3 regions of the Devosia sp. LjRoot3 genome follow, and region 3 is predicted to be linked to each of the others. Evidence: predicted binding sites of a transcription regulator. Region 3 holds the regulator's gene; each other region holds the start of a gene.
The links. Region 3 encodes PhoB, which activates phosphate uptake and scavenging genes when phosphate is short. Its sites were predicted from a motif close to TGTCATNNANCTGTCAT; they were not measured.

Region 1 (9,628 bases), 400 kb from region 3:
TGTTGTCGCACCGCATGATTGTGATGAAGGGCGGCCATGTGATCGAGGCGGGGCTGACCGACCGGGTGCTCGACGATCCGCGCGAGCCCTATACCCAGCTTCTCGTCAGCTCGATCCTGCAGGTGTGATGATGACCGCTCTATCCGTAAGAAATCTAGCGAAAACCTTCACCATGCACCTCCGTGGTGGGATCAGCCTGCCGGTGGTGGAAAATGTCACGTTCGACATCAATGCCGGCGAATGTGTCGTGCTGGGCGGACCTTCGGGCGCTGGCAAGTCGTCCATTCTGAAAATGGTCTATGGGAACTATGGCGTCGATAGCGGCGAAGTTCTCATTGCCCATGATGGGCAACAAGTCGATCTCGCCAGTGCCGATCCACGGACTGTGCTTACCCTGCGTCGCGATGCCATTGGCTATGTCAGCCAGTTTTTGCGCACGGTGCCGCGTGTTTCGGCGCTGGACGTGGTGGCCGAACCGCTGGTGGTGCGTGGGACCGACAAAGAAGAAGCCCAGAGACGCGCCGGCGAAATGTTGAGCCGGCTCAATCTGCCGGAGCGGCTGTGGAGCCTGCCGCCGGCGACGTTTTCGGGTGGCGAGCAGCAGCGCGTGAATATCGCGCGTGGCTTTATCACGCATCATCCGGTGTTGCTGCTGGACGAACCGACGGCGTCGCTCGATGCGGCCAATCGGGCGGTGGTGGTGGGCATGATCGCGCAGAAGAAGCGCGAGGGTGTCGCCATGCTCGGGATTTTCCATGACGAAGACGTGCGGGCGGAAGTGGCCGACCGGATCGTCGATGTGACAGGCTTTGCGCCGAAGGTGGCAGCATGAAGAAGTTGAGTGAAACGCCGTCGGTGCATGAGACGGCGAAGGTGAACCAGTCGACGCTGGGGAAATACACCGAGGTCGGGGCGTTCTGCCATGTCGCCTATTCGACCATGGGCGACTATTCCTACTGTGTCAGCGGTACGCAGATCGCCTATTCGACGATCGGGAAGTTTTCCAATATCGCCGCCAATGTGCGCATTTACGCGAGCATGCATCCGATGGAGCGGGCTTCGCTCCATCACTTCACCTATCGCTCGGCACAGTATTTTGAGGGCGAGGAGGATGATGCCTCGTTCTTCGAGTGGCGCGAGAGTTCGCCGATCAGTGTCGGGCACGATACCTGGATCGGGCATGGTGCGGTGATCATGCCGGGGGTGAAGATTGGCAATGGGGCGATTATTGGCTCCAATGCGGTGGTGACCAAGGATGTGGCGGATTTTGCCATTGCCGTGGGCGTGCCGGCCAAGACGATCAGGCAGCGGTTTTCCGATCCGATTGCCAGCCGGCTCGATGCGTTGAAGTGGTGGGACTGGAGCCACGAGCAATTGCATGTGGCGCTGCCGGATTTCCGGACGCTCGGGATCGAGGCTTTTCTCGAGAAATATGAGTGAACGTTGTCACGACACGATCCCCGCGCAAGCGGGGATTTTCGTTTGTGACGCTTCGTTAGGAGATTTCCGAAGGCGCGTCAGGGCCGGATTTGCTGACGCGGCACTGTGACAGCCCCGGTGGATGGTCATGGAACCGTCATCCAACCGTTATGCTGACGTTATGCATGGCCCTTAGGTGTCGCCCATCTCAAAGGCGGGGCGCCAAGCATGCTCAAGATTTCGCACGTTACACGACGCTTCGGTGACAAGGTCGCCGTCAATGATGTGACGCTCGAAATTCCGCAGGGCCAGATGGTCGGTATTATCGGCCGCTCGGGCGCCGGCAAGTCGACGCTGCTGCGCATGATCAACCGTCTCAATGACGTGTCGTCGGGCTATATCGAATATGACGGCGTGAAGACGTCGGAGCTGCGCGGCAAGGCGCTGCGTGCCTGGCAGCGCGACTGCGCCATGATCTTCCAGCAGTTCAACCTCGTGCCGCGCCTTGATGTCATCACCAATGTGATGCTCGGCCGGCTCAATGGCCGCAATCCGGTTCTTAATTTGCTTCAGGTGTTCACACCTGAGGAGCAATTCGAGGCGCTTAAGGCGTTGGAGCGGCTTGATATTGCGCAGACCGCGACGCAGTGGGCGCAGACGCTTTCGGGCGGTCAGCAGCAGCGCGTGGCCATTGCCCGGGCGCTGATGCAAAATCCAAAGATGATCCTGGCGGACGAACCGATCGCCAGCCTCGATCCGCGCAATGCGCAGATCGTCATGGACTCTCTCCGTGACATCAATGCCGAAGGCATCACCGTCATCACCAACCTCCACACGCTCGATACGGCGCGCGCTTACTGCGAACGCATCGTCGGCATGGCGCAGGGGCAAGTGGTTTTTGACGGTACGCCTGACGAGCTGACGACGGACGTCGCTCGCACCATCTACGGCGCCGATGGTTTGAAGGAGGCTTTCTCGGAAGCCATGACCTCGACCTCGATCGCGCCCGTCCAATTCCTGCCGCGTACGCCGACCAACGCGCAGCAGGCTCCCTAAGTCATCGGCCCTTGGAGGCTGAAGACCTATCCCGCGTCACCAAAGGAGACTTCCCGTGTCCGCGATCCGTAAACTGCTCCTGGCCTCCGTGGCCCTCTCGATGTCTTCAGCTGCTTTCGCCCAGGACGTCACCGTCCTCCGTATCGGCCTCGATGGCGGCGAAAACGAAGCCGACCAGCTGCGTCGTTCGGAATGCGTCGCCGAGCCGCTGAAGGCTGCGACCGGCGTTTCGGAAGTCCAGTTCTTCCCGTCGCCCGACTATAACGGCATCATCCAGGGCCTGCTCGGTGGCACCATCGACATCGCCATCATGGGCGCTTCGTCCTATGCCGCCATCTACCTCCAGGATCCGGAAGCCGTTGACCCGGTGCTTACAACCCAGCAGGCTGACGGTTCGACCGGCTACCACACGATCATGGTTGCTCGCGCTGACTCGGGCATCACCGATCTCGCTTCGACCAAGGGCAAGAAGCTCGGCTTTGCTGACCCGGATTCGACCTCCGGCTACCTGATCCCGAACGTTTCGCTGCCGACCGATATCGGTGCTCCGATCGCTGAATTCTATGGCGAAACCGGCTTTGGCGGCGGCCACGAAAACCTCGTGCTCGGCGTTCTCGACGGCACCTGGGATGTTGGCACCACCTTCGGTTCGGGCCAGGGCGAATTCTCGGAAGGCTACACTTCCGGCAACCTGCGCATCATGGTCGACAAGGGGCTCCTCGACATGGACGACCTGGTTGAAGTCTGGCAGTCGCCGATCATCCCGAACGGCCCGCTGATGGTTTCCAACAAGCTCCCGGCTGAAACGAAGGCTCAGGTTACCGCCTTCTTCAAGGCCCTGCCGGAAACCGACTTCGAATGCTTCGACGCGTTCACCGCTGGTGGCTACACCAACTTCGTCGACGCCGGCCAGCCGCTCTACCAGACCATCATCGACGCTCGTAAGTCGGTGATCGGCGGTTAATTTCTTACTGGGAGAGGCAGGTCAGTCCTGCCTCTCTTCCTGTTTTAGCACGACGTCACCCCCGCGAAAGCGGGGGTCTCTGCAAGAGAGATTCCCGCTTTCGCGGGAATGACGCGGTGGAATGGATGACTGCCCATGGCCGATACCACCCACAGTTCGACTGGACTTTCGCCGGCGGGCGCGACGCTGCTGGAGCATTATCGCAGCCAGGTGATGACGCGGCGGATCTATACGATCCTCGTCGTCGTGGGCGTTTTGGTCGCGCTGTTTGCGGCGATGTCCTATGCCAATTCGGCCAATTCGGGGAAGTTCTTCGAACGCCTCCCCTATATGTTCGATTTCATCAAGAATTTTATGCCGCGCGATCCGTTCGAGATCTTCCGCGCGATGTTCGGGATCGAGTCGCCCTATTTCGATGGGTCAGCGAAGTATGACTATACGTCGAGCAATATCTGGCTGACCGATACGATCTATATTCCGAATTTCATCTACCAGCTGATCGTGACGGTGAATATCGCCATTGTCTCGACCATCATTGGTGGCGCCTTTGCCTTCTGCCTGTGCTTTTTCGCAGCCACGAACCTTGTTGGCGCGGGGCCGGTGCGTTGGGTCGTTCGCCGCATCATGGAAGTGATGCGTGCTTTCCCGGAAATCGTTATCGCTGGCCTGCTTACTGCCGTGCTCTCCATCGGGCCGATCGCGGCTATCGCGGCGGTGTCGCTGCATACGGTGGGTGCGCTCGGAAAGCTGTTCTTCGAGGTGGTGGAAAATGCCGACATGAAGCCCGATGAGGGGCTGAAGTCGGTCGGCGCGAGCTGGCTGGAGCGCGTGCGCTTCGCCATCGTGCCGCAGGTGATGCCGAACTTTGTTTCGTATGGGCTGCTGCGCATGGAGATCAATGTGCGCGCCTCGACCATTATCGGTGCAGTGGGTGGCGGCGGTATCGGCGAGGTGTTTCGCCTGTCGATCGGGCGCGATTATGCGGCCCAGACTTATGCGATCATCATTCTCCTGCTCGTGACCATCATTGCCATCGACCAGCTTTCGGGCTGGCTGCGCCGGCGCCTGGTGGGCGATGCAAGCTTCAATTTCGGAAAGGCGAGCGTGTAATATGTCAGCGATCAGTGCTGCCGAGCGCGCTCGGCTCGAACAGAAGTTTCCCGAGGTGTTCAAGACCTCGTTCCTGAAGCGCCACGGCCTGATCGTCGGGCTCGGCGTGACGGTGGCCTATCTCGTTTTCTGCTGGTTCTTCTTCAATGTCGGGCCGGCATTGCAGAACGGCAAATGGGATCGCGCCTCGATCTATGTGCAGGACTGGTATAGCTGGCGTGCCACGCCGCGCCTGCGCTTTGGCGAGGATGGGACGATCACGCCGCAATGGTCGAGCCGCGGGCAGTACCCGGTGGGCGCGACGATCGACTGGCTGACGGCGCATGAAGATGGCAGCGTGACGGTTACCTTTGGTAGCGAGGCCGATCGGCTCGATATCACGACCACCGAGGTCAATGTCTTTGTCGGTGGCGAAGCCTGGCCGGTTGCCATTACCGAGAATGCGGCGATTGCGCCGGAAGGCGTGCCGGCTGCGATCCAGCAGGACGGCCAGAAGGTGATCGTCGATTTCGGCTTCGCCGGTCAGGCCGAGATCCGCGACAATCAGGTCTATGTGCAGCGCCGGTTCTTCGGCTGGGCGAACTTCCTCTTCGATCCGAAGTCGCCGCTCTGGGGCCATGATCTCTTCTCTTCGATCGGGCTGATGTTCTCGGGTGACCGGGTCAATCCCGAGATGTCGAATGCGCAGTTCGTCGTCAACCAGTGGCTCAATAACCAGGCCTGGCAGCATGCGGATATTCTCGTAAAGCTGTTCCAGACGCTGGTGATGGCTTTCGTCGGTACGCTCTTGGCGACGCTGCTGGCCTTCCCGTTGGCTTTCTTTGCGGCGCGGACGATTACGCCGAACCGGACGACCAACTGGCTGATGAAGCGGTTCTTCGACTTCATCCGCTCGGTCGACATGCTGATCTGGGCGTTGTTCTTTACCCGTGGCTTTGGCCCCGGCCCGATCCCCGGCATTGCGGCGATCTTCTTCACCGATACCGGTGCGCTCGGGAAGGTCTATGCCGAGGCGCTGGAGAATGTGGACGACAAGCAGCGCGAGGGCATGAAGTCGGTGGGTGCGAGTCCGGCTTCGGTCAATCGCTATGGCGTGGTGCCGCAGGTGCTGCCGGTGTTCGTGTCGCAGTCGCTCTACTTTTGGGAGAGCAATACGCGCTCGGCCACGGTGATCGGTGCCGTGGGTGCGGGTGGTATTGGTTTGAAGCTGCTCGAATCCATGGGCACCAATTCGGACTGGGACAAGGTGGCCTATATGGTGCTGCTGATCCTGTTTGTGGTGTTCCTGTTCGACAATATGAGTACGGCGATCCGCCAGAGGCTGATCGGCGGAACCGGGCACTAAGAGATTTGAGAGGCGGCGTTCTAGGGCGCCGCCTTTGTCTTGCTGGCAATCAGCACGCCCAGGCCATCGAGCAGGCGCTCCAAGCCGAAATCGAAGGCCATGTCGGGATTGCCGAGGCCGTAGAGTTCGCCGACGACTGGGCCGACGCGGCTTGAGACCGGGTAGGGCGAGAAGTCGATCGTCTCGAGGAATGGGGCGATGGTGTACCACCACTCATCGTCGCTGAGGCCTGTCAGGGCCTTGACCTGGCTGGCGCGCAGGACGTCGCGCACGGCGCCGTGGACATAGTTGGCGACCATCGAGACCGAGAGGTCCATTTCGACTTCGCTCAGCCCCAGCCCGTCAAAGGTGCTGAGGAAATGTTCGTAAGCCTTGATCGTGTTGGGGCCGAGAACGGGCCTGTGGCTGCTCAACTGCAAAGTCCATGGATGGCGCAGGAAGAAGGCGCGGTATTCGCGGGCCACGAGGGCGACATTGTCACGCCACCGGGTCGGGTCGAAATTCATCGAGGCGGGGCTTTCGCCCTCGGCGGGTCCCGAGACGGCGTCGAGCATGAGGTCGAGCAGGACGGCCTTGTCGGGGATGTGCGTGTAGAAGCTCATGGGTGAGATGCCCACGGCTTCGGCGACGCGGCGTGTCGAGACAGCCTCGATTCCTTCGGCATCGGCGATGGCTATGGCGGCATTGACGAGGTCGCGCAGGTCCACACGGGATTTTGGGCCACGGCGCGGCGGTTCGGTGCGGCCCCACATGAGATGCAGGGTTTTCAGGGGGTCTCCGCGCCCGGCAATGTCGTCGGCCATCTAGTCCTCAAATAACTATTTACACCGTACGGCGTTTTGATTAAACCCTGTGCGGCGTACGAAGTTATAGGCCTTCGTGCGGAAATGTCGAGAACACTGTCGAAATGGAGCTTGCTGACACGTCATGTCAGCGAGGCCGGAGCAGTGTGTTCAAGCGGAGAGAAAAATGATCCATGCAAGGGACCTCGTCCGGACTTTCAAGAGCAAAACCGGTCCGGTGGAAGCGGTGCGCGGGCTTAACCTCGATGTGGCCGAGGGGGAGCTGGTGGCCTTCCTCGGGCCCAATGGGGCGGGCAAATCGACATCGGTGCGCATGCTGACCACGCTGCTGCCGCCGACATCGGGCAGCGCCAATGTCGGCGGGTTCGATGTGGTGGGCGAGCCGGCAGAGGTGCGGCGGCGCATTGGCTATGTGGGGCAGGGGACGGCCTCGGGGCCCTATCACCGGGTGCGCGACGAGCTGGTGACGCAGGGCAAGGCGCAGCGGCTGGGGACAGCGGCGGCGAAGAAGCGTGCGGATGAATTGCTGGGCATGCTGGAGCTTGATGGCCTGGCGGATCGGGATTGTGCTTCGCTCTCGGGCGGGCAGAAGCGGCGGCTGGATGTGGCGCTGGGGTTGATGCATACCCCGCCTATCCTCTTTCTCGATGAACCCTCGACAGGGCTCGATCCGCATAGCCGGGCCAATCTCTGGGATCATATCCTGAAACTCCGCCGGCAATCGGGAATGACCATTTTCCTGACCACGCATTATCTCGACGAGGCCGACACCATGGCCGAGCGGGTGATGGTGATGGACAATGGCGTGCTCATTGCCGACGACACGCCGGCGCGGCTCAAGGCGGATCTGGCGGGGGACGCCATTCATGTCAGCGTGCTCTGCGAGGATCAGGCGGCATTGGCGGGTGGGATTGCCCGGAACTTGCCGGGGGCGCGTGACGCCAAGGTGGAGGGGCGTAACCTGACCGTGGCGCTGCCGGACGGAGAGGCGCTGCTGCCAGAGTTCATTCGGCGACTGCACCAGGAGGGGATCGAAGCGATCAGCGCCCGTGTGGAGCGGCCGACGCTGGATGATGTGTTTTTGGGGCTGACGGGCCGTTCGCTGCGCGAAAGCGCGCCGGTCTGAGGAGGATCAGAAAATGGCTTTTCTTTCGGACACGACTATTTCCTTCCGGCGCGAAATCGGCCCGACGCTGCGGAGCTGGTATTACATTGTCTTCGGGCTGGTGCAGCCGCTGCTTTACCTGGCGCTGTTCGTGCCGCTGCTGGGCAGTGTTCCCGGGCCGGATGGGGCGAGCCCGTTGCAATGGTTCGTGCCGGGCATGGTGGTCATGCTGGTGCTGTTCACCACCGTTTCCTGCGGCTGGGCGCTGACCGAAGAGCTGATGAGCGGCAGTTTTGAGCGCTTTCTTGCAACGCCGATGAGCCGACCGGCCATCATGGTGGGGCGGGCGCTCAAGGAACTGATGCCGCTACTGGTGCAGGCGCTGATCCTGATCGTGGTGGCGGTGCCGTTCGGCTTGGCTTTGCATCCATTGCAGATGTTGTTGGGCCTGGCTCTGCTGATGCTCTTTGGTGTGGGGGTGGCCTCGCTTTCTTACGCTTTGGCCATTGCCTCCAAGCATGATGGCTCGCTGTTCTATCTCGTCAGCCACTCCGTCTCGCTGCCACTGATGCTGCTCGGCGGGGTGTTGCTGCCCATGACCAATGCGCCGGGCTGGCTCTATACGTTGAGCCGGTTCAATCCGCTGACCTATCTCGTCGAGGCGGAGCGGGCGCTGTTCGCCGGTAATTTCGCCGATCTCTCAGTCTTGTACGGCGCGCTGGTTGCCGTCATCGTCGCCGCTGTCGGCCTGGCCGTCGGCGTCAGTCAAATTCGCAAAGCCTCGCTTTAGGGAGCAACAATGTCCGACACTACGCCTTACGGCTCGATCATCATTCGCGGGGCAAGGGAGAACAATCTCAGGGATGTGTCGCTCGATATTCCGAAGCGCAAGATCACGGTGTTTACCGGGGTTTCGGGATCGGGAAAATCGTCGCTGGTGTTCGGGACCATTGCGGCGGAAAGCCAGCGGCTGATCAACGAGACTTATCCCGCCTTCGTGCAGCAGTTCATGCCGCGCTATGGGCAGCCGGATGCCGATCAGCTCGAGAACATTTCGGCGGCGATTATTGTCGACCAGCAGCGGCTGGGGGGCAATTCGCGTTCGACCGTGGCGACGGTGACCGATGCGGCGCAGATGTTGCGGGTGCTGTTTTCGCGATTGGCGGAGCCGAAGCTGGGGGCGCCTTCGCTCTACTCCTACAATGATCCGCGCGGCATGTGCCCCGATTGCGAAGGCATCGGGCAGGTGGCGGCTATGGATATGTCGGCCGTGGTGGACGAGAGCAAGTCGCTTAGGGATGGTGCGCTGCTGCCCAAGGACTTTTCGGTCGACAGCTGGTGGTGGGAAATCTTCGCCAATTCGGGCCTGTTCGACATGGACAAGCCGATCAGGGACTATTCCGAGGAAGAACGCTTCAATCTCTTCCACCTCAATGATGGCCGCAAGATCAAGGTGGGCAAGATCGGGCTGACCTATGAGGGGGTGGTCTCGCGGCTCAAGACCGGGCTCGGATCGAAGGACCCGGAAAGCCTGCAGCCGCACGTGCTGCGCGAGTACGAGAAGATTTTTACCCGCGCCGTCTGTCCGGCTTGTCACGGGACGCGGCTCAATCAGGCGGCGCTGACGTCCACTATCAAGGGTAAGTCGATTGCCGATCTATCCGGTATGCAGGTGAGCGATCTGGCGCCGTTTATTCGCTCCATCGAGGCGCCGCAGGTGGGGCCGATGCTGGAGGCGCTGGCGCTGCGGCTTGAGAACCTCGTGACCATTGGGCTCGGGTATTTGAGCCTTGATCGGGAGAGTTCGACGCTGTCGGGCGGGGAGA
Region 2 (9,628 bases), on a different contig from region 3:
CGACTGACGCCATCGACGATTGCTGCCAATACCAGCGATTTTCCGCCCGGCGAACTGCCGCCGCCTGAAGCGATCACCATGGGGATTGGTACGATCCTTGATGCGCACGCCGTCGTGCTGGTGGCGACGGGGGCAGCCAAGGCCGAGGCTTTGGCGCGGGCCTTTCTGGCGCCGATGGATGTGGACTGTCCGGCTTCTGCCTTGCAGCAGCATGCTCACGTGACCGTGTTCTGCGACGAGGCGGCTTTTGCGGGCATGGGGCCCAGGGCATAGGGACGAGTTAGGGACGCGTTTACCAGCGCGCCTCAAGGTGGCGGAGCAGCGAAAGCTGCGTGACGTTTTCTTGAGGCGAGGCCGAAAGCGCGATGCTGAGACCCTTTTCCATTGCGCTGTGCCTGTTGTTGGCAACGCCCAGCTTCGCCGCGGACTGGAAATATGAAGGCGGCAATGTGCCCATTGCCTATTTCGACAATGGCGATGCGCAATTCCAGTTCGCCTGCCGCGGCGGAGACCTCGCCATGGCCTATTGGGTGCGCAAGCCGAGCAAGGAAGTGGCCGGGGCGGCGACCCTGAGCCTCGCGATCAATGCCAGCGGAACGGCATCCGGCAGCCTTGCCGCAACGGGCGGCACAATTTTCGCGCAGGATTTTCCACTCATCCACAGCGATGGCAGCTCGATCCTGGTTCGTGGGCCGGTCGCCCGGCAATGGGCCGCGATCGCGCAAGGCGCCGCCGACCTGATCCGCGTCGGGTTCGTGCGGCACAAGGCGCAGGGCGGACTGGAAGTTTTCGACGGGCACGAATTTGGCGCCCGGGGGTCGAATGCGGCTATCGGCAAAGTGCTGCGCCAGTGCGGATAAGCAAAAGGCCCCGTCCGATGTGGAACGGGGCCTCTTGCTTTGAGAAGGTGGCCTTGCGGCCAAAACCTTAGAAGCTGTAGTTCACGCCGGCGCGGATGACGCTGAACTTGTGGCCGATGTCGCGGCCGATGCCGGGGCCATTATAGTTCTGGCTGCCGAGGTCGACATAGAGGTATTCGGCCTTGACCGAGATATTATCGGTGGCCTTGGCTTCGATACCGAGACCGGCGGTCCAGCCGAAATGGGTGGCCGACTGCGAGGTGGTGACGCCGCCATTGACGATCTGTGCGGTGCCGCGACCGAAGGCGGCGCCGAGGGTCACATAGGGCATGACCTGGCCGAAAGTGCCGCCGGCGCGGGCACGGACGGTGCCGAACATGTCGAGCTTGGCTTCAAAGGTGCCCGGGGCCGGGTTGTTGGGCTCGCTATAGGCGAGGTTGGCCCATTGCAGGTCGCCTTCGGCGCCGATCACGAGGCCGCCCATATCGGCATTGAAACCGGCTTGGGCACCAGCGGTCCAGCCCGAGCTGTTATTGTTGGTGTTGACGATGGCTGGGTTCACCGTCGTCGTACCCCAGGTATAGCCGCCGTTGACGCCGGCATAGAAGCCGTTCCAGTCGACTACCGAGGTGGACGAATACATGGGGGAAGTGGCCGGGGCGCTGTTCCAGCCCAGATCGGCGGCTCCTGCCGACGCCGTCAGCGTCAGGAGAGCAGAAATCACAATGGCGGAACGCTTCATTTTTGGCCTCGTCGATATGCGCCTAAACATGAGGCCCAAAATCGTCTCAAGGTCTTAATGATCGGGTAAGGAATAAGGTTAACGCACCGGGTTTTATCGATTTGTGAAAGGTGGCGTTAGGGAGTCCAAGGCTTTCCGGCTTTTTCAATTCGTCGTCATTGCCGGGCTTGTCCCGGCAATCCATCTCGGGGAGGCCTGCCATCCTGCGGATGGCGTGGACCACCGGGACAAGCCCGGTGGTGACGATGGCTGATATGGCACTGGAGACGCCGCCCGGTGGGTGGCGCAAAGGGGTGTTAGCTCAGCTATGCAGGCCCGGGGCCTCGCGGCCGGTGGAGGCGACGTATTCGGTGTAGCCGCCGCCATAGGCGTGGACGCCTTCGGGGGTCAGCTCGAGCACGCGGTTGGAGAGCGCGGCGAGAAAGTGGCGGTCGTGGCTGACGAAGAGCATGGTGCCTTCATATTGGCTCAGCGCCGTGATCAGCATTTCCTTGGTGGCGATGTCGAGGTGGTTGGTCGGCTCGTCGAGGACCAAAAAGTTCGGGGGATCGAAGAGCATCATGGCCATGACCAGACGGGCCTTTTCGCCGCCCGAGAGGACGCGGCACTTTTTTTCGATTTCATCGCCGGAGAAGCCAAAGCAACCGGCAAGGGCGCGGAGCGGGGCTTGGCCCGCCTGCGGGAAGGAATATTCGAGCTGCTGGAAGACGGTCAGGTCGCCATCGAGCACATCCATGGCGTGCTGGGCGAAATAGGCCATTTTTACTGAAGGGCCGCGCGAGACCGTGCCTTGGTCGGGTTCGGTGGTGCCGGTGACCAGTTTCAAAAGAGTCGATTTGCCGGCGCCGTTGATGCCCATGATGGCCCAGCGCTCGCGGCGGCGGACGTGGAAATCGAGGCCGTCATAAATGGAGCGGGAGCCGTAGCTCTTGGAGACACCTTTAAGTAGGGCCACGTCTTCGCCCGAGCGGGGGGCGGGGCGGAATTCGAACTCGACGGTCTGGCGGCGCTTGGGCGGTTCGACGCGGTCGATCTTTTCGATCTTCTTGACGCGGCTCTGGACCTGGGCGGCGTGGGAAGCGCGGGCCTTGAAGCGGGCGATGAAGTCGAGCTCCTTGGCGAGCATGGCTTGCTGGCGCTCGAACTGGGCCTGCTGGTTCTTTTCGGCGATGGCGCGCTGCTGCTGATAAAATTCGTAATTGCCGGAATAGGTGGTGAGCGAGCCGGCGTCGATTTCGACGATCTTGGTGCAGATGCGGTTCATGAATTCGCGGTCGTGCGAGGTCATGAACAGGGCGCCCTGATAGTTCTGCAAGAAGGCCTCGAGCCAGATCAGGCTTTCGAGATCGAGGTGGTTGGAGGGTTCGTCGAGGAGGAGCGCGTCAGGACGCATGAGGAGGATTTTGGCCAGGGCCACGCGCATCTTCCAGCCGCCCGAAAGCGCGCCGACATCGCCGTCCATCATTTCCTGGGAGAAGCCGAGACCATCAAGCACTTCGCGGGCGCGGCCATCGAGGGAATAGCCGTCGAGTTCTTCGAACTGGTGCTGGATTTCCCCATAGCGCTCGATGATGGCGTCCATCTCATCGGCCTTGTCGGGATTGCCCATGTCGGCTTCGAGGGCGCGCATTTCGACGACGATGGCGCTGACGGGGCCGGCGCCATCCATGACTTCGGTGACCGCGCTACGGCCGGACATTTCGCCGACATCCTGGCTGAAATAGCCAATGGTGGTGCCGCGCTCGACCGAGACCTGGCCTTCGTCAGGCTGTTCCTCGCCGGTGATCATGCGGAAAAGCGTGGTCTTGCCGGCGCCATTGGGACCGACGAGGCCGATCTTTTCGCCCTTGAGCAGGGTTGCCGATGCCTCGATGAAGACAATCTGCTTGCCGTTTTGCTTGCCGATGCTTTCGAGGCGGATCATTTTTTGGGCTTTCAGACACGCGGGCATCCGTGCCGCTGCCACTGCAACGTTTGTCATCCCGACCTTCGCCGGTGTGACAATCGAGGGTGGGGCGTCTGGTCAGGCTGCCCGCTCAATTGAGACGAGCCGCCCCTAAAGCATTGTCCTCCGCGCGGCGCAAGCGTCGCGCGGGCACATCGGCTATGCCAAAAGGCAAAAGCGTCAGGCGGCGTCGTTGATGAGGCCTTCGGCCATGCCGTATTCGTGAAGTTTTCGGTAGAGCGTCGAGCGGCCGATGCCGAGGGCGCGGGCGACGCGGGACATGCGGCCGCCGTGATAGTCGATGGCAAAGGCAATGGCTTCGCGCTCGATATCGGAGAGGGCCTGCAGGTCGCCCGAGGCATTGAGGAAACGATCCTGCATAGTTTGGGGCGCGGGTTCGGCGCGGAGGCGCGCGGGGGCGCTGTCGATGTGGATCGGTGCGGCAAGAACCGCGGCCTGTTCGGTGGCGCGGACGGCCTCTTCGCGGCCAGCGGCCTGGGCGAGGATTTGCGGGAAATCCTCGACTTCGAGGAAAGCCGCGTCGGCCAGCACCACGGCACGATAGCAGGCGTTTTCGAGCTGGCGGACATTGCCCGGCCAGTCGTAGGACGCGAGCAGGTCGAGCGCCGTGGGCGTGAGGCCCAGGACGCGCTTGCCGGCTTCGGCGGCGAAGCGGGCGATGAAGTGGGACGTAAGGGCGGTCAGATCTTCAAGGCGCTCGCGCAGGGGCGGCACGTAAATGGGGAAGACGTTGAGGCGATAGAACAGGTCTTCGCGGAATTCGCCTGACTTGGCGAGATTGAGGAGGCGCCGGTTGGTGGCCGAGATCAGGCGGACATTGACCTTTTCGGGGCGAGTAGCGCCGACCGGTTCTATCTCGCCTTCCTGGAGGGCGCGCAGGAGTTTCACCTGCGTTTCGAGGGGCAGCTCGCCGACTTCGTCGAGGAAGAGGGTGCCATTGTGAGCCTCGGCGAATTTGCCCGGCTGATCCGCAATGGCGCCGGTGAAGGCACCCTTCTTGTGGCCGAAGAGGACGGATTCGACGAGATTGGGCGGGATGGCGCCGCAGTTGACGGTGATGAAGGGTTTGCCGGCGCGGTCCGAACCGCCCTGGATGATGCGGGCGACCAGTTCCTTGCCGACGCCGGTTTCGCCCTCGATGAGGACGGGGATCGGGCTTTTGGCCGCCTTTGCAGAGAGCGAGAGCACGCGAGCCATGGCCGGAGCGCTGGCGATCATGTCCGATGGCGAAAACGTGCCGGAGCGGCGGGCGTGTTCGGAGCGGATGGCGGCTTCGAGCGTGTCGAGTTTGAGGGCATTGCGCAGCGAGACGACGAGGCGTTCCGGCGAGACGGGCTTGACGAAATAGTCGGCCGCGCCCTGGCGCATGGCGGAGATGACCGTCTCGAGCGAAGAGTTGGCCGTCTGGATGATGACGGGGGTCGTCAGGCCCTCGGCGCGCATGGCGGCCATCACGCCCATGCCGTCGAGATCGGGCATGACAAGATCGAGGATCATGGCGCCGATCTGGCGGTCGTCGCGCAGAATGGCGAGCGCCTGTTCGCCGCCGGTGGCGGTCAGCGGCTTGAAGCCGGCACGGTTAGCAATTTCAGCCGTCAGGCGCAGCTGCACCGGATCGTCGTCGACCACAAGAACGCGCGTCATACCTATCCCAAGTTCAATTCGTTGCTCGGCACGAATCGGGTGTGCCGTTTTGGGAGAGAATGAGGAAAGGGACTTAAGAGGGTGTTAATCCTAATGAATTGGTCTACGTTGCCGCGCACGGCAGGGCAAATAAAAAGGGCCGCGGAAAATTCCGTGACCCCCTGAGTTCAGAACCTTTGGTCGTCCAACCAGACTAGTTCCGCTCCATCACATTGTAGCGGGTGATTTCGTCTTTTACTTCCAGCTTTTTGCGTTTCAGCGTTGAGACCATCAGGTCATCATATTGGCGATTCTGCATCTCTGCCTGAATCTGCCGGTCCAGTTCCTGGTGGCGCCTTTCCAGCGCTGCGATGTGGCCTTCAGTGGTCATAGACAACTCCTTCGACATCGTGGACGAAGGCATAGTCACAAATCTTTCACGCTTTGTCGACCGCCTCAAAAGGGGGTGATCGAATTGAGATGCAAATCGTGATGCGATGCGTTAACCAAGTGTGACTTGATGCACGACTAGCCGGTTTCGTGGATGTTGCAGCTCGACAAGGAACAGGAAGCCCAGTTTGGGCTGGAGCTGGCGACAAAGCGCCAGGAACATGCGGATCTCGATGCCGCCATCCATACCTTGACGCAATCGCAATTTGCCGACCGGATGCTGGTGCAGCGGCTCAAGAAGCGCAAGCTGGCGCTGAAAGATCGCATCGTGCAGCTTGAAAGCTTCCTGCTTCCCGACATTATCGCCTGACGCTTTTGGCGGCTCACGCCTTGAGCGCTGCCGCATTTTAGGCTAGATGCGCGCTTTGCGGAGCGGCAGGGGGAGAACTCGCCATGCTCAAGCCACCTGTTGCCATTGTCATGGGCAGCCAATCGGACTGGCCCACCATGCGGCTGGCCGCCGAAACCCTCGAAAATCTCGAAGTGGAATATGAGGCGCGGATCGTCTCGGCGCATCGTACGCCCGAGCGGATGGTCGATTTCGCCATGAACGCCAAGGCCGAGGGTTTTAAGATCATCATTGCCGGGGCCGGGGGCGCCGCGCACCTGCCGGGCATGATCGCGGCGTTGACGCCGCTGCCGGTGTTCGGCGTGCCGGTGCGCTCGAAGGCGCTGAGCGGCATGGATAGTCTTTATTCCATCGTGCAGATGCCGGGCGGCGTGCCCGTGGGGACGCTGGCCATTGGCGAGCCGGGCGCAATCAATGCGGCGCTGCTGGCGGCTGCCGTCCTTGCCCTCAACGATGATGAACTGGCCGACCGGCTCGATGCGCATCGCGCGCGGCAGACAGCCTCCGTCCCGCAATTTCCTTCCGATACCGAGTAGAGCCTTGTCCGATTCATCCGTCTCGCTGCGTCCTGGTTCCACCATCGGTATTCTGGGGGGCGGGCAGCTTGGCCGCATGCTGGCTTTGGCCGGCGCCAAGCTGGGATTGAAGAGCCATATCTATTGCCCGGACCCGCAGAGCCCGGCATTTGATGTGACGCCGTTCAAGACGGTGGCGGCATATGATGACGAGGCGGCGCTGCGTGAATTTGCGGCTGAGGTCGATGTCATCACCTATGAATTCGAGAATGTGCCGGCGGCGACCGCGGAAATCTTGGGCGCCCTGAAGCCGCTGCGGCCGGGCGCCAATGCACTGGCGATCTCGCAGGACCGGTTGGCCGAAAAGGGATTCTTGGCCTCGAAGAATATTCCAGTGGCCCCCTATCGGGCGGTGCATTCGCTCGATGATTTGAAGGCGGCGGTGGCGGAGCTGGGACTGCCGGCGGTGCTGAAGACGACGCGGCTTGGCTATGACGGCAAGGGGCAGCGGGTGCTGCGCGAACCGGGCGATGCCGAGGCGGCGTTTGCCGAGCTGAAACCGCATCCGCTGGTGCTGGAAGGGTTCGTGCCCTTCGAGAAGGAAATTTCGGTGGTCGTGGCGCGCGGGGCCGATGGTTCGGTGCGGGCGTTCGATCCGGCCGAGAATGTGCATAGACACCATATTCTCTACACTTCGACCGTGCCGGCCGATGTTGCGCCGGGCCTTGCCAAGCAAGCTGCAATGCTCGCCAAGGTGATTGTCGTGGCGCTCGACTATGTCGGGGTTCTTGGCGTGGAATTCTTCGTGCTCGGTGGAGAGCGGCCAAGTCTGGTGGTCAACGAGATCGCGCCGCGCGTGCACAATTCGGGGCACTGGACGGAGGCTGTGTGCCTTACCGACCAGTTCGAGCAGCACATGCGGGCGGTGGCCGGCTGGCCGCTGGGCGACCCGCGGCGCTATGCCGATGTGGTGATGCAGAATCTTGTCGGTGACGAAGTGGACGTGGTGCCTGACGGCATCGACGGCGATACCCAGCCGCATCTTTACGGCAAGGCGGAAGCGCGGCCGGGGCGGAAGATGGGGCACATTAACCGGATCACGCGGCCTGACTAACTAGCGGGCGAGCCAGTTCCCAAAAGCGTCGGCGACGGCTTTGGGGTTTTCCATGGTCGGCAGGTGGGCGCTTTTGGCGAAGCGGACGATGTCGGCATGGGGGACGGTTGCGGCCATTTCCTCGGCCAGCTCCATGGGCGTGAGGACGTCCTCAGTGCCGACGCCGATCAGGGTTGGCACCTTGATGCCGGCGAGGTCGGGGCGGGAATCGGGACGGCCCAAAATGGCTTGCTGCTGGCGGATATAGGCGTCCTGGCCGAGGCGTTCGGCCATGGCCTGCACTTCCTCGGCGAGCGGCGTGTTGAGATTGCGCTTGGCGACGAGGCTCGGCAGCAGGCTGCGCGAGACGCCGATGAATTTTCCGAGTTTGACGTTCTCGATGCCCTTGCGCCGGGCCTCGCGGCGCTCGTCGCTGTCTGGTCGGGCGGAGGTGTCGAGAAGGGCAAGGTGGGTGACGCGGTCGGGCGCCTGGCGCATGATTTCGAGCGCGACATAGCCGCCCATGGAAAGGCCGGCCAGGGCAAATTTGGGCGGCGCTGCCGCGAGAGTGCGGCTTGCCATGGCGGCGACGGATTCATCGAGCGTGAGGTCGGCGACCATGGGCGCGATAGTGTCGCGCAGGGGCAGGACTACGTCGCGCCAGAGGCGGGCATCGCAAAGCAGGCCAGGCAGGAGGACGATGGGGGTGAGCACGGGTCCAACCTCTTGAGAGCAGTAAAGAAGCGGTAGACCGCTTCGGAAATTCAGGCAATACGCCGAATTTCCTGACTCGCATGTGGACAAGTCCCAAGAGGCGAGCTATATAGCGCGCCACGGTGACCGGCTCGGCTGGTCGGCGAAGTGGTTGTTATGGCTGTTTCGCTCCTATCCAAAACAATTTGCCAAAGCTTTGAAGGGGCAGTTGACCTTTGCAAGTAGTCGTTCGCGATAACAATGTAGACCAGGCGCTGCGCGCCCTGAAGAAGAAGCTGCAGCGCGAAGGCGTCTTCCGCGAAATGAAGCTGCGCAACTACTACGAAAAGCCCTCTGAGAAGAAGGCTCGCCAGAAGGCCGAGGCCGTTCGTCGCGCCCGCAAGCTGGCTCGCAAGCGCGCACAGCGCGAAGGCTTGATCGCCGCTCCAGCGCCGCGCAGCTAGTCAGCGCGAAGCGTCAAGAAATTTGAAAACGCCGTCCTTCGGGGCGGCGTTTTGTTTTGGGGTTTTGTATTTCCCCACGATCGTCACCACGGGACTTGTCACCGGTGGTCCCCAGCGGAGGCGAGATGGATTGCCGGGACAAGCCCGGCAATGACGATGGAGGGGGCGATGGGCGCTGGCTCTAGGCCCGGCGCAGGCGCCAGAGGTCGGTCAGCGCGAGAGCGATCGCGAGGGCTGCGAGGCCGGGCATGAGCGTGACGAGGGCCGTGCGGGCTTCGGGGAAGAGAAGCGTGCCGGCGAGGGATGCCAGAAAACCGCCGCCCATCTGGAAGAAGCCGGTCAGCGCGCCGGCAGAGCCGGCGATTTCGCCGAAGCCGGACATGGCGGCGGCGGTGGCGCTGGGGCTGAGGCAGGCGAGCGAGAGCATCCAGAATCCGACCGGGATCATTACGGCCAGGACCTCATTGGGCCAGAGGCGCGGACCCACGGCGTAGCCGAGGCCGGCGAGGGCGATCAGCACGAGGCCGATGGCGACCAGTTGCCAGCCATCGAGATGCTTTGAGAGGCGCGCGGCAATGAGGTTGCCGGTAATGAAGGAGCCGGTCTGGATCAGCATGGCCATGGCGAACTGGAAGGGCGTCAGGCCGATCTGGTCGATGAGCACGAAGGGCAGCAGGGCGGCCGAGGCGTAAAAGCCACCGAAGGCGGCGGCGAGGGTGCCGGCGGGCAGGAGGAAGGCTGGGGCGCGCAGCAGGCGGCCGTAGTTGCCGATGATGGTGGACGGTTTTAGGGGGACGCGTCGGTCTTCGGGCAGGGTTTCGCGGGCGGAAAAGCCGAGCAGGGCGATGATGGCGAGGCCGAAACCGGCCATGA
Region 3 (9,628 bases):
CGAAGTCAGGTTTCAGGGTTTCGAGGAGCGAAGAGAGCGACAGGCCGGCCAGCGGACCCGAGGGGCTGGCGGCGCCGTTGTCGACGAGATCGATAGGCAGGACGAGATTGCCATCCACCGAGGCATGCACGCTTTCGACATGCTCAGCGGGAACATCGAAGGAGGCGATGTAGTCGCGGCCGAAATGCTTCCAGACAAGGCCAAAGGAACTGTAGGGCTGGCCATCGTCGCGCAGCGGTGCGCCGCGCTGGTGGTGATCGAAAATGCGGGCCTCGGCGTCATAAGCGCCGCCGACATCGTAGATGATGCGATCGGGGGCAGGGGTGATCCACTCCGGCGCGCGGCTGCGCACGATCTCGGCAGCGGGGAACAGCCGGGTCAGGATGACGCTCGACAGCAATTCATCGGCATGGAAACCACCGGAGTGGGTGACGAGGAAAGCTGGTGTCATGTGCGAGGCGGTCCTGAACTGGGCAATCGAGGCGTCACGACCCTTTCGGCCCCGACGGACCTTGCTACCCTGCTTTGGAGGGAGGAGGCAATGTTATCGTTAGCGAAACGTTAACGGGTGCGTGAGGGCGCGATCTCGCAGTGGCTCTCATGATGAGGTGCCTTGCAGGGTAAAGCCTCGAACCACGAGGGCGTGGCACCCAGGCATCGGGGCACGCCCTCGTGGTTCGAGGCTACGCTTGCGCTTCGCACCTCACCATGAGGGCTACGGGGATAGGCTGAGATAAACGAGTTTGCGGCTTCAGGCTGGTTGGCCGAAGCGTTCGTCGAAGGCGTAGCCGGCGCCGCGGACGGTGCGGATCGGGTCGTTTTCGCGGCCGCGATTGATGGCGCGGCGGAGGCGGCCGATATGGACGTCGACGGTGCGCTCGTCGACATAGACGTCATTGCCCCAGACGCCATCGAGAAGCTGCTCGCGCGAATAGACGCGGCCGGGATGGCGCATGAGATATTCGAGCAGGCGATATTCGGTGGGGCCCAGGTGCACGTCGCGGGTGGAGCGGCGGACGCGGTGGGTGGTGCGGTCGAGTTCGAGATCGCCGACCTTCAGCGCTGCGGTCACCAGATTGGGGTTGGCGCGGCGGAGGAGGGCGTGGATGCGGGCAACCAGCTCAGGGACCGAGAAGGGTTTTACGACGTAGTCGTCGGCGCCGGTCGAGAGGCCCCGGACGCGTTCTTCTTCTTCACCGCGGGCGGTGAGCATGATCACCGGGATGCGCGAGGTTTCTTCGCGGGCGCGGAGCCGGCGGCAGAGTTCGATGCCGGAGATTTCGGGCAGCATCCAGTCGAGCAGGATCAGGTCGGGCAGCTTTTCGGCGATAGCGTGCTGGGCCTCGTCGCCGGTTTCAGCGGTGACGACGCGGAAACCCTCGGCTTCGAGGTTGTAACGCAGCAGAATGGCGATATCGCCCTCGTCTTCGACAACGAGAATGGTCGCGGGCATAGGCGTGCTCCATCGATCGGCAGCCGCATGCTGCCGTCATTTCATTGTTTTTGCCACCATCTTCCTCTGCTGCCCCCTGAGGAAAATGGTGGCTGGTTTGGGGTAGTTACAAGGCGAGAGTGGCTATGCCTTGATCTGGGTCCGGTGCAGTTCCTGCACGTCAGCGGTCAGCTGCTTGCCGGTCTGCAGGTAGTAGGCGCGTTCGGCGATGTTGGTCGCGTGGTCGCCGATGCGTTCGAGGTTCTTGGCGCAGAACAGCAGATGCGTGCAGGTGGTGATGTTGCGCGGATCTTCCAGCATGTAGGTCAGAAGTTCGCGGAACAGCGAGGTGTGCATGGCGTCGACTTCGTCGTCGCGGTTGCACACTTCGACCGACGCGGCTGCGTCGCGGTTGGCATAGGCGTCGAGGGCGTCCTTGAGCTGACGCAGGACAAGGGCAGTCATGTTCTTGACGCCGTTGTAGAAGGTCGGCTGCAGGTTGATGCCTTCGAGTTTCAGCGAGCGACGGGCAAGCTGCTTGGCCATATCGCCGACGCGTTCCAGGTCGTTGGCGACGTGGATGGCGGTGACGATCGAACGCAGGTCCGAGGCCATGGGCTGGCGGCGGGCGATGATCGAGACGCACATGTCGTCGATCTTGCGCTGCATGTCGTCGATGCGTTGGTCGGCGATGATGGTGAGGTCAGCCAGCTCGCGGTCGAGCTTGAGAAGGGCCTTGGTGCCGTTCTCGATGGCGACTTCGACCTGGCCACCCATTTCGGCAATGGTCTGGGCCAGGGCGTTGAGTTCGTCGGTGAAGGACGAGACGATGTGATCGGATGCGGTATTGGGCATGATGTTGGTTCCTCGTTCCGCGATCAGCCGATGCGGCCCATGATGTAGTCCTGGGTCTGCTTGTTCACCGGATTGGTGAAGATGTCCTCGGTCGGGCCCTGTTCGATCAGGTTGCCGAGGTGGAAGAAGGCGGTGCGCTGGGAAACGCGGGCTGCCTGCTGCATCGAGTGGGTCACGATGACGATGGTGTAGTTTTCGCGCAGTTCGTCGATCAGCTCTTCGATGACGGCGGTGGCGATCGGGTCGAGGGCCGAGCAGGGCTCGTCCATGAGGATCACTTCCGGACCGACCGCGATGGCGCGGGCAATGCAGAGGCGCTGCTGCTGGCCGCCGGAGAGACCGGTGCCGGGCTCCTGCAGGCGATCCTTCACTTCTTCGAAGAGGCCCGCCTTGCGCAGGGACGAGACGACGATTTCGTCGAGGTCGGCCTTGTTGCGGGCGAGACCATGGATGCGGGGGCCATAGGCGACGTTGTCGTAGATCGACTTGGGGAAGGGGTTCGGCTTCTGGAAGACCATGCCGATGCGGGCGCGCAGTTCGACGACGTCAAGCGCGGGGGCGTAGATGTCTTCGCCGTCGAGCTTGATGGTGCCGCCGACCTTGGCGCCTTCGATGGTGTCGTTCATGCGGTTGATGCAGCGCAGGAACGTCGACTTGCCGCAGCCCGAGGGTCCGATGAACGCAGTGACGGCGCGATCGGGGATGTCGATCGAAATGCCGTGCAGGGCCTGCTTGGTGCCGTAGTGGACGGTCACGTCGCGAGCGGTGAGGCGGATGGGGCGTTCGAGCACATCAGTCGGGTTCATGGCGGAGTCCAGATTCAGGGAAGTCTTCTTAACCTTGCCGGCAAGCATATCCATTTGGCTCATCCTTAAGCACGCTTTTCAAGGCGCGAGCGGAGATAGATCGCTACGCCGTTCAGCAGGATCATGACCGCCAGCAGCACCATGATGGCAGCGGCCGTGCGGGGTTCGAAGAAATTGCGGTTTTCGTTGCCCTGCCAGAGATAGATCTGGACGGGGAGGGCCGTGGCCTGATCGAGCGGCGTCGCGGGGACCGAGGCCACGAAGGCCTTCATGCCGATGAGCAGGAGCGGCGCGGTTTCGCCCAGAGCGTGGGCGACGCCGAGAATGGTGGCCGTGAGGATCGACGGGAAGGTCGTTGGCAGGACGTGGTGGAAGACCATCTGCGTCTTGGATGCGCCCATGCCCAGGGCCGCCTGGCGCAGGGCCGGGGAGACGCCCATCAGTGCGCCGCGGGTGGCGATGATGATGGTGGGCAGGGTCATCAGGGTCAGCACCAGACCACCGACCAGCGGAGCCGAGATCGGCAGGTGGAACCAGTTGATGAACACCGCCGCGCCGAGGAGACCGAAAACGATCGAAGGGACGGCGGCGAGGTTGTTGATGTTGACTTCGATGAGGTCGGTGAGGCGGGACTTGGGCGCGAACTCTTCGAGATAGATGGCGGCAGCAACCCCGATCGGCACGGCGAGCACGATGACGATCAGCATCATCCAGAGCGTGCCGACAAAGGCGCCAAGGAGACCAGCGGAGGCGGGAGCCGAGCGGCTATCCACATTGGTGAAGATCGTCCAGGCAAAGCCGTTCGAGATCGTGCCATTGTCAACGAAGGTATCGATGAGCTGGCGGGCCGGCGCCGAAAGCTGCTGCTGAGCGTCGCCGAGATCGCGGTTGATATTGCCCCGGATCCAGTTGGCGGCATTGGCGGAGGCCAGCACGTCGACGTCCACGGTCTGGCCGAGGAGGGACGGATTGGCCACGAACATTTCGCGGATCTGGTGACGAGCGTTGGTTTCCGGGATCGTCTGGATCTGCTTGCTGTCGATCTCAAAACCTTCCGGCGCAGCCTTGCGCAGGGAGGCTTCGACGATGGTGTTCCAGTTCAGCATGGCCAGCTCGCGCTGCCACTTGAGGCTGGCGGCGGTGTACTCGGCGTCGGAGGCGAAATCGCCGCGTGCCGGAGCCGGGCCGACATCGATGACTTCAGCGTCGAAGGTCACCGACAGGTGCAGGTTGGACTGGACGAAGGCCGGGATGCCCTTGCGGAACACGTCCACGAAGAGGAGGGCAACGAAGCCGAGCGCGACGGCAATGGCGGCGATGCCGAGACCGCGGAAAATCTGCTCATTCAGGTGGCGGCGACGCAGGCCGGCGCGAATGATACGGGTGCGGTCCGACGAGGCTTTTTCGGGGAAAGTCTGAATATCGGTAGCCATTTTATTCGTACTGCTCCCGGAAGCGGCGGACGATGTAGAGGGCGAAGATGTTGAGGCAGAGGGTCACGACGAAGAGCGTGAGACCAAGGGCAAAGCCAACCAGGGACTGCGGGCCGGTGAAATCGGTATCGCCGGTGAGCTGGTTGACGATGGAAACGGTGATGGTCGAGACCGGCTCGAACGGGCTGCCGCGCAGGATCGGGGCGTTACCGGCGGCGAGCACCACGATCATGGTTTCGCCAATGGCGCGGCTGACGGCGAGGAGGAAGGCGCCGACAATGCCGGGGAGGGCGGCGGGCAGGAGGACGTTGCGGATCGTCTCGGACTGGGTGGCGCCCAGGCCATAGGCACCATCGCGCAGGGTGCGGGGCACCTGGTTCATGATGTCATCGGAGAGGGATGACACGAAGGGGATGATCATGATGCCCATGACGACACCCGCCGTCAGGGCCGAGGTGGCGCTGATCTGGAGCCCAATGGCATTGCCGAAATCGCGAAGGAAGGGGCCGACCGTGACGAGGGCGAAGAAACCGAAGACGATGGTCGGGATGCCGGCGAGAATTTCGATCAGCGGCTTGGCGACAGCACGGAAGGACTTTGGCGCGTACTGGCTGAGATAGATTGCCGAGAGGAGACCGACAGGCACAGCAACCAGCATGGCGATGGCGGTGATCATCAGCGTGCCGGCGAGCAGCGGCAGGAGACCATAGGAGCCGTGATTGTCGCCGCCGGCATTGTTGGGTGCCCAGACGGTGCCGAAGAAGAAATCGAGCGGATTGATGAAGGTGAAGAAGCGCAGCGCCTCGGTGACGAGCGAGGCGACGATGCCCACCGTGGTCAGGATGGCGACGGCAGAACAGGCGAGCAGCAGGACATTGACGACGCGCTCGACCGAATTGCGGGCCCGGAGGCGCGCCGTAATGCGGGAGCGGGCGTAGATGAGACCGGCGCCGCCAGCGACGACGGCGAGCACGAGCGTGCCAGCAAAGGTGATGAAATTGAACGAGCGCAGGGCGTCGCCGGCGGACTGTTCATAGGGTGCGATTTCGCCAGCCACGCCATAACCCGAGGCGATCGCCTGGATACGGCCAACGGTGGCATTGAGGCCGACCTGATCGAGCGAGACGAGCGTATCCTGCGGGATCAGGGAGACAATGTAATTGTGGGTGACGCCGCCGCCGAGCCAGGCCCAGAGCAGCAGGATCACCAGCGCCGGGATCATGGCCCAGATCGCGGTGAAGGAGCCGTGATATTGCGGACGAGAGTGGACCTTGACGCCATCGGCAGTCACGAGGTTCCGGCTCTTCGACCAGCCGGTCTGATAGGAAATGCCTAGAAGGACAATTAGTACGCCGGCTACGACCAGAGCATTCATCGCGATGCGCCCCCGCGGGAAAACGAAAGAGCGGGCCGCACCGGAATGGTGCGACCCGCGACAGGTCTATTACTGAGCGCCAGCTTCGAAGGCGGCCAGAACTTCAGCGGTCTTGTCGGCCGGCTGCGGGATCAGGCCAGCGGCTTCGAGAGTGCCGCCATTGCCCGAAATGCCTTCCGAGAGGAAGAACTGGACGTATTCTTCGATGCCCGGGATCACGCCGATGTGCTGACCCTTGACGTAGAAGAACAGCGGACGGGAGACCGGGTATTCACCAGCGGCAACCGATTCCTTGGTCGGGACGACGCCGTTGACGGTCGCAACCTTGAGGGTGTCGGTGTTCTGTTCGTAGAAGGACAGGCCGAAGACGCCGACAGTGTTCGGATCGGAGTTCAGGCGAGCGAGGGTCTCGGTGTAGTCGCCCGAGATTTCGATGACCACGTCCTGGCGGAAGGTGGTTTCGAGGGCCTTCACTTCGTCTTCAGACAGACCTTCGGGGTGACCAGCTTCCTTGAAACCAGCGGTCACAACCTTTTCCTGGAAGACTTCACGGGTGCCGTGGTTCGAGGCCGGGATGGCGAGCGAGATCGGCTGGGCCGGGAGCGCGGCGTCGACTTCGTTCCAGGTCTTGTAGGGGTTGTCGACGAGAGCGCCATCAACATAGACCTTGGCAGCGATGGCCTTGTAGACCTGAACCGGGGTCAGGGCGAAATCAGCGCCGGCAGCGGCCGAGGCGAAGACGATGCCGTCAAAGCCGAACTGGATTTCACGAACGTCGGTCACGCCAGCGGCGGTGCAGGCCTCGAGTTCGGCGTCCTTGATCTGACGCGAAGCATTGGCGATGTCGATGGTGTTGTCGCCGGTGCCTTCGCAGAACTGCTTCAGGCCGCCACCGGTGCCGCCGGAACCGACAACCGGGGTCTTGAATTCGGGGAACACGGCGCTGAATTCTTCAGCGACGATGGAGGCGAAGGGCAGGACCGTCGAGGAGCCGGCGATCTGGATGGTGTCGCGCGACTGGGCGAAAGCGGCAGGCGTGCCGAAGGCGGCGAGCGCAACAACGGCGACGCTGGCGAAAAGTGCGGTCTTCATGAAAGTTCCCTTTCGGAATTCGGTTCTGGAACATGGCCAGCCGTTGCTTGAGGCCGCCCTGTGACGCGGCAGACCATATTGGGGCCCAGCGACGGTTTTATTGCAGATAGGTGACTGGTTTGTGACAGATGAAGTTACTGATTTCACAGGATAATTTTGTGAATAACAGTTGTGTGACACAATGTGACGGGGTGTTTTGTGACTCTGCGGAAGCCAAGTTTACCGGTCTGTCGGGCATGAGCTTAGTCGGCAATTGTGACAGTTCGTTCCTCGCTCAGCGCAGAAGCGGGCGGAGGTCGGACTGGATCTTTCGCATCAGGGGCAGGAAGCTCGCGATCATGCGCGAGGTGGAGGCGCGGGCGGTCTGGGCGCCGATATTGAGGGCGGCGATGGTCTTGCCGGCGGAATTGTAGAGCGGCACGGCGATGGAGCAGAGGCCGAGTTCAAGCTCCTGATCGATGACGGCAAAGCCCTGGGCGGCGACGACGGCCAGCTCGGTGGTGATGCTGGGGAGATCGGCCTTGGTGCGGCTGGTATAGGCGATCAGGTCCGAGCGATCGAGGATGGCGCGGGCTTCCTCGGGCGGCAGGGCGGCGAGGAGGATGCGGCCCATGGAGGTGCAATAGGCGGGGAGCCGGGCGCCGGGGCCGAGATTGATCGACATGACGCGACGGGTGGAGGCGCGGGCGACGTAGAGAATGTCGGTGCCGTCGAGGACGGCGGCGGAACCACTTTCGCCGGTGGCGTCAGAAAGTTCGTCGAGGAAGGGCTGGATCATCTGGGGCAGGGTGTTCGCCGCCAGATAGAAGTGGCCGAGGTTCAGCACGCGCGGGGTGAGCTGGAAGAACTTTCCGTCATAAGTGGCGTAGCCGAGGTGGACGAGGGTGAGGAGGCACCGCCGGGCCGTGGCGCGTTCGAGGCCCGTGCGGTTGGCGACCTCGGTGATCGACATGCGGGCGTGGTTTTCGTCGAAGCATTCGATGACGGCGAGGCCGCGGGCCAGGCCGTGAATGATGTCTCCGTCGCGCATGGTGGCCTCGGGGTGGAGTGGTGGCCTGAGGTGCCATGGATGGGGAGGGAAGGGAAGGGCCAACGAAGCTTTGGCTAACTCGATGGGGCACCCTCCCCTTGACGGGGAGGGTTGGGGAGGTGTTAACCCGCTCGGGAATCGTGGCTCCCGCACCCCCTCCCATCCTCCCCCGTCAAGGGGGAGGTGTCTGGTCGGTGGTTGGGTAGGCATCTCAGCCGAAGTTGGCCAGACCCTGAACGCCGCGGTGGAAGCGGGCGAGTTTGGCGTAGAAATCTTCCAGAATGTAGCGGATGTCGATCGTGTCGTAGACCTTGATCGGACGGTGCTGGCCATTGTGGATGTAGTGCATCTGCGGCGAGAACTCGGGGGCGGGGCGCCAGTCATAGGTGCCGCCCATCGGGTTGAGGATCACCGAGAGGGCCGGGGTGTCGCCGAGGGAGCGGTGTTCGATCGGGCCCTGGTGCACGCGAAGATTCCAGTCGATGAGCTGGTCGACGAGGTATTTGCCGATGGCGCCCTTGTCTTCGCAGCGCTCCTGCAGCTCGGCATAGCTCACCGACATCATGCGATAGACGGTGGACGGAATCTGCCAGACCTGGACTTTTGAGCGCATGACGACGTTGGCCGCCGCAATGTCGTTCATGAGGTTGAATTCACGGCCGCCCGAGGGCCAGACGCCGCCGCCGATCCAGACGCAGATGACGTTGCGCTCGTTGAGGCGCGGTTCCATCAGGATGGCGGAGGCCATGTCGGTCAGGGGGCCGAGGAAGGCGACGTAGAGCGGACGATCGTCGTCCTTCAAGGCTTCGTCGATGATCATCTGGGCGCCGGGCGAGGGGACCGGTGTGTTTTCATCGGGGAGGGCCGTGGCGCCGCCATTGGCGACGGGGATACGGCCTTCGAGGTCCATGAGCTTCAGGAGCAGGTCGATCTCGGCGCGGCTATCGAGCATCGAGGTTTTGGAGCGGTGCGCGCCAAAGTGGGCCGCGATGATGCCGTGGAAGTCGAAGGTCGGGGTAAGAAGGGCGTGGACGATCGTGAACTGATCGTCCGCTTCGTTCTTGGCGTCGGTGTTCAGGATCAGGCGGGCGCGCTTTTCGCGGGGGAGGCTGGTCATTCCTGCTCTCCCAGGGCGCTGAAGAGGGCCTTTTGGGCGATTTTCATGGCGCCGATGGCGTCGTGACGGCTCTGAGCTTCCTGCAGGGCTTCGAAATCGAGGCGGTCGAGGCCCTTGGCTGCGGCCTTGAGGAAATCGATGGCGTGGGTGGCGGTGGCGACGGAATCTTCGCGGAAGGGGAACTGGTCGAGCTGCCAGACGCCATTCCAGTTGTTCTTCTTGAGGACGTAGAAGAACTCGAAGAGTTCGAGCGGATGGAGGCTGCCGGCGACGAGGTCGTCGTCCCAGGAGCGGTAGTTGTCGTTGACGTCCATGCCGAAGAGGCGGCCGTGGTCGATGGCGAGCTGGGCGGAGTCGGCGGCGGATTCGCCGCCCATGATGGCGTGGCCGAAATCGAGCAGGATGCCGATATTGGGCAAGCCGATCTTTTCGATGCCGAGAATGGTGCGGGCGACCGAACCGAAGCTCATGCGAACGCGGGGTTCGCG

Region 1: the regulator PhoB is predicted to act here: its motif matches at 1,575-1,591, upstream of phnC (phosphonate ABC transporter ATP-binding protein).
Region 2: the regulator PhoB is predicted to act here: its motif matches at 5,616-5,632, upstream of ACSQ2A_RS07460 (YdcH family protein).

Annotation. Positions count from the first base shown of each region.
Region 1 covers NZ_CAXUPK020000003.1:595,531-605,158, reverse strand. Annotated here, with positions in the region: gene phnK (phosphonate C-P lyase system protein PhnK) at 1-128, shown strand, start outside; gene phnL (phosphonate C-P lyase system protein PhnL) at 128-832, shown strand; gene ACSQ2A_RS13960 (DapH/DapD/GlmU-related protein) at 829-1,440, shown strand; gene phnC (phosphonate ABC transporter ATP-binding protein) at 1,648-2,475, shown strand; gene phnD (phosphonate ABC transporter substrate-binding protein) at 2,531-3,439, shown strand; gene phnE (phosphonate ABC transporter, permease protein PhnE) at 3,575-4,549, shown strand; gene phnE (phosphonate ABC transporter, permease protein PhnE) at 4,551-5,894, shown strand; gene ACSQ2A_RS13935 (TetR/AcrR family transcriptional regulator) at 5,915-6,697, opposite strand; gene ACSQ2A_RS13930 (ATP-binding cassette domain-containing protein) at 6,864-7,823, shown strand; gene ACSQ2A_RS13925 (ABC transporter permease) at 7,837-8,592, shown strand; gene ACSQ2A_RS13920 (ATP-binding cassette domain-containing protein) at 8,602-9,628, shown strand, end outside.
Region 2 covers NZ_CAXUPK020000002.1:85,663-95,290, forward strand. Annotated here, with positions in the region: gene ACSQ2A_RS07435 (glucosamine-6-phosphate deaminase) at 1-273, shown strand, start outside; gene ACSQ2A_RS07440 (hypothetical protein) at 366-860, shown strand; gene ACSQ2A_RS07445 (outer membrane protein) at 928-1,602, opposite strand; gene ACSQ2A_RS07450 (ABC-F family ATP-binding cassette domain-containing protein) at 1,904-3,526, opposite strand; gene ACSQ2A_RS07455 (sigma 54-interacting transcriptional regulator) at 3,728-5,212, opposite strand; gene ACSQ2A_RS07460 (YdcH family protein) at 5,406-5,582, opposite strand; gene ACSQ2A_RS07465 (YdcH family protein) at 5,736-5,951, shown strand; gene purE (5-(carboxyamino)imidazole ribonucleotide mutase) at 6,035-6,526, shown strand; gene ACSQ2A_RS07475 (5-(carboxyamino)imidazole ribonucleotide synthase) at 6,531-7,619, shown strand; gene ACSQ2A_RS07480 (alpha/beta fold hydrolase) at 7,620-8,312, opposite strand; gene rpsU (30S ribosomal protein S21) at 8,528-8,755, shown strand; gene ACSQ2A_RS07490 (multidrug effflux MFS transporter) at 8,937-9,628, opposite strand, start outside.
Region 3 covers NZ_CAXUPK020000003.1:191,105-200,732, reverse strand. Annotated here, with positions in the region: gene ACSQ2A_RS11925 (MYG1 family protein) at 1-451, opposite strand, end outside; gene phoB (phosphate regulon transcriptional regulator PhoB) at 752-1,453, opposite strand; gene phoU (phosphate signaling complex protein PhoU) at 1,577-2,287, opposite strand; gene pstB (phosphate ABC transporter ATP-binding protein PstB) at 2,311-3,093, opposite strand; gene pstA (phosphate ABC transporter permease PstA) at 3,159-4,526, opposite strand; gene pstC (phosphate ABC transporter permease subunit PstC) at 4,528-5,901, opposite strand; gene ACSQ2A_RS11895 (PstS family phosphate ABC transporter substrate-binding protein) at 5,971-6,993, opposite strand; gene ACSQ2A_RS11890 (IclR family transcriptional regulator) at 7,268-8,023, opposite strand; gene ACSQ2A_RS11885 (nucleoside hydrolase) at 8,235-9,140, opposite strand; gene ACSQ2A_RS11880 (sugar phosphate isomerase/epimerase family protein) at 9,137-9,628, opposite strand, start outside.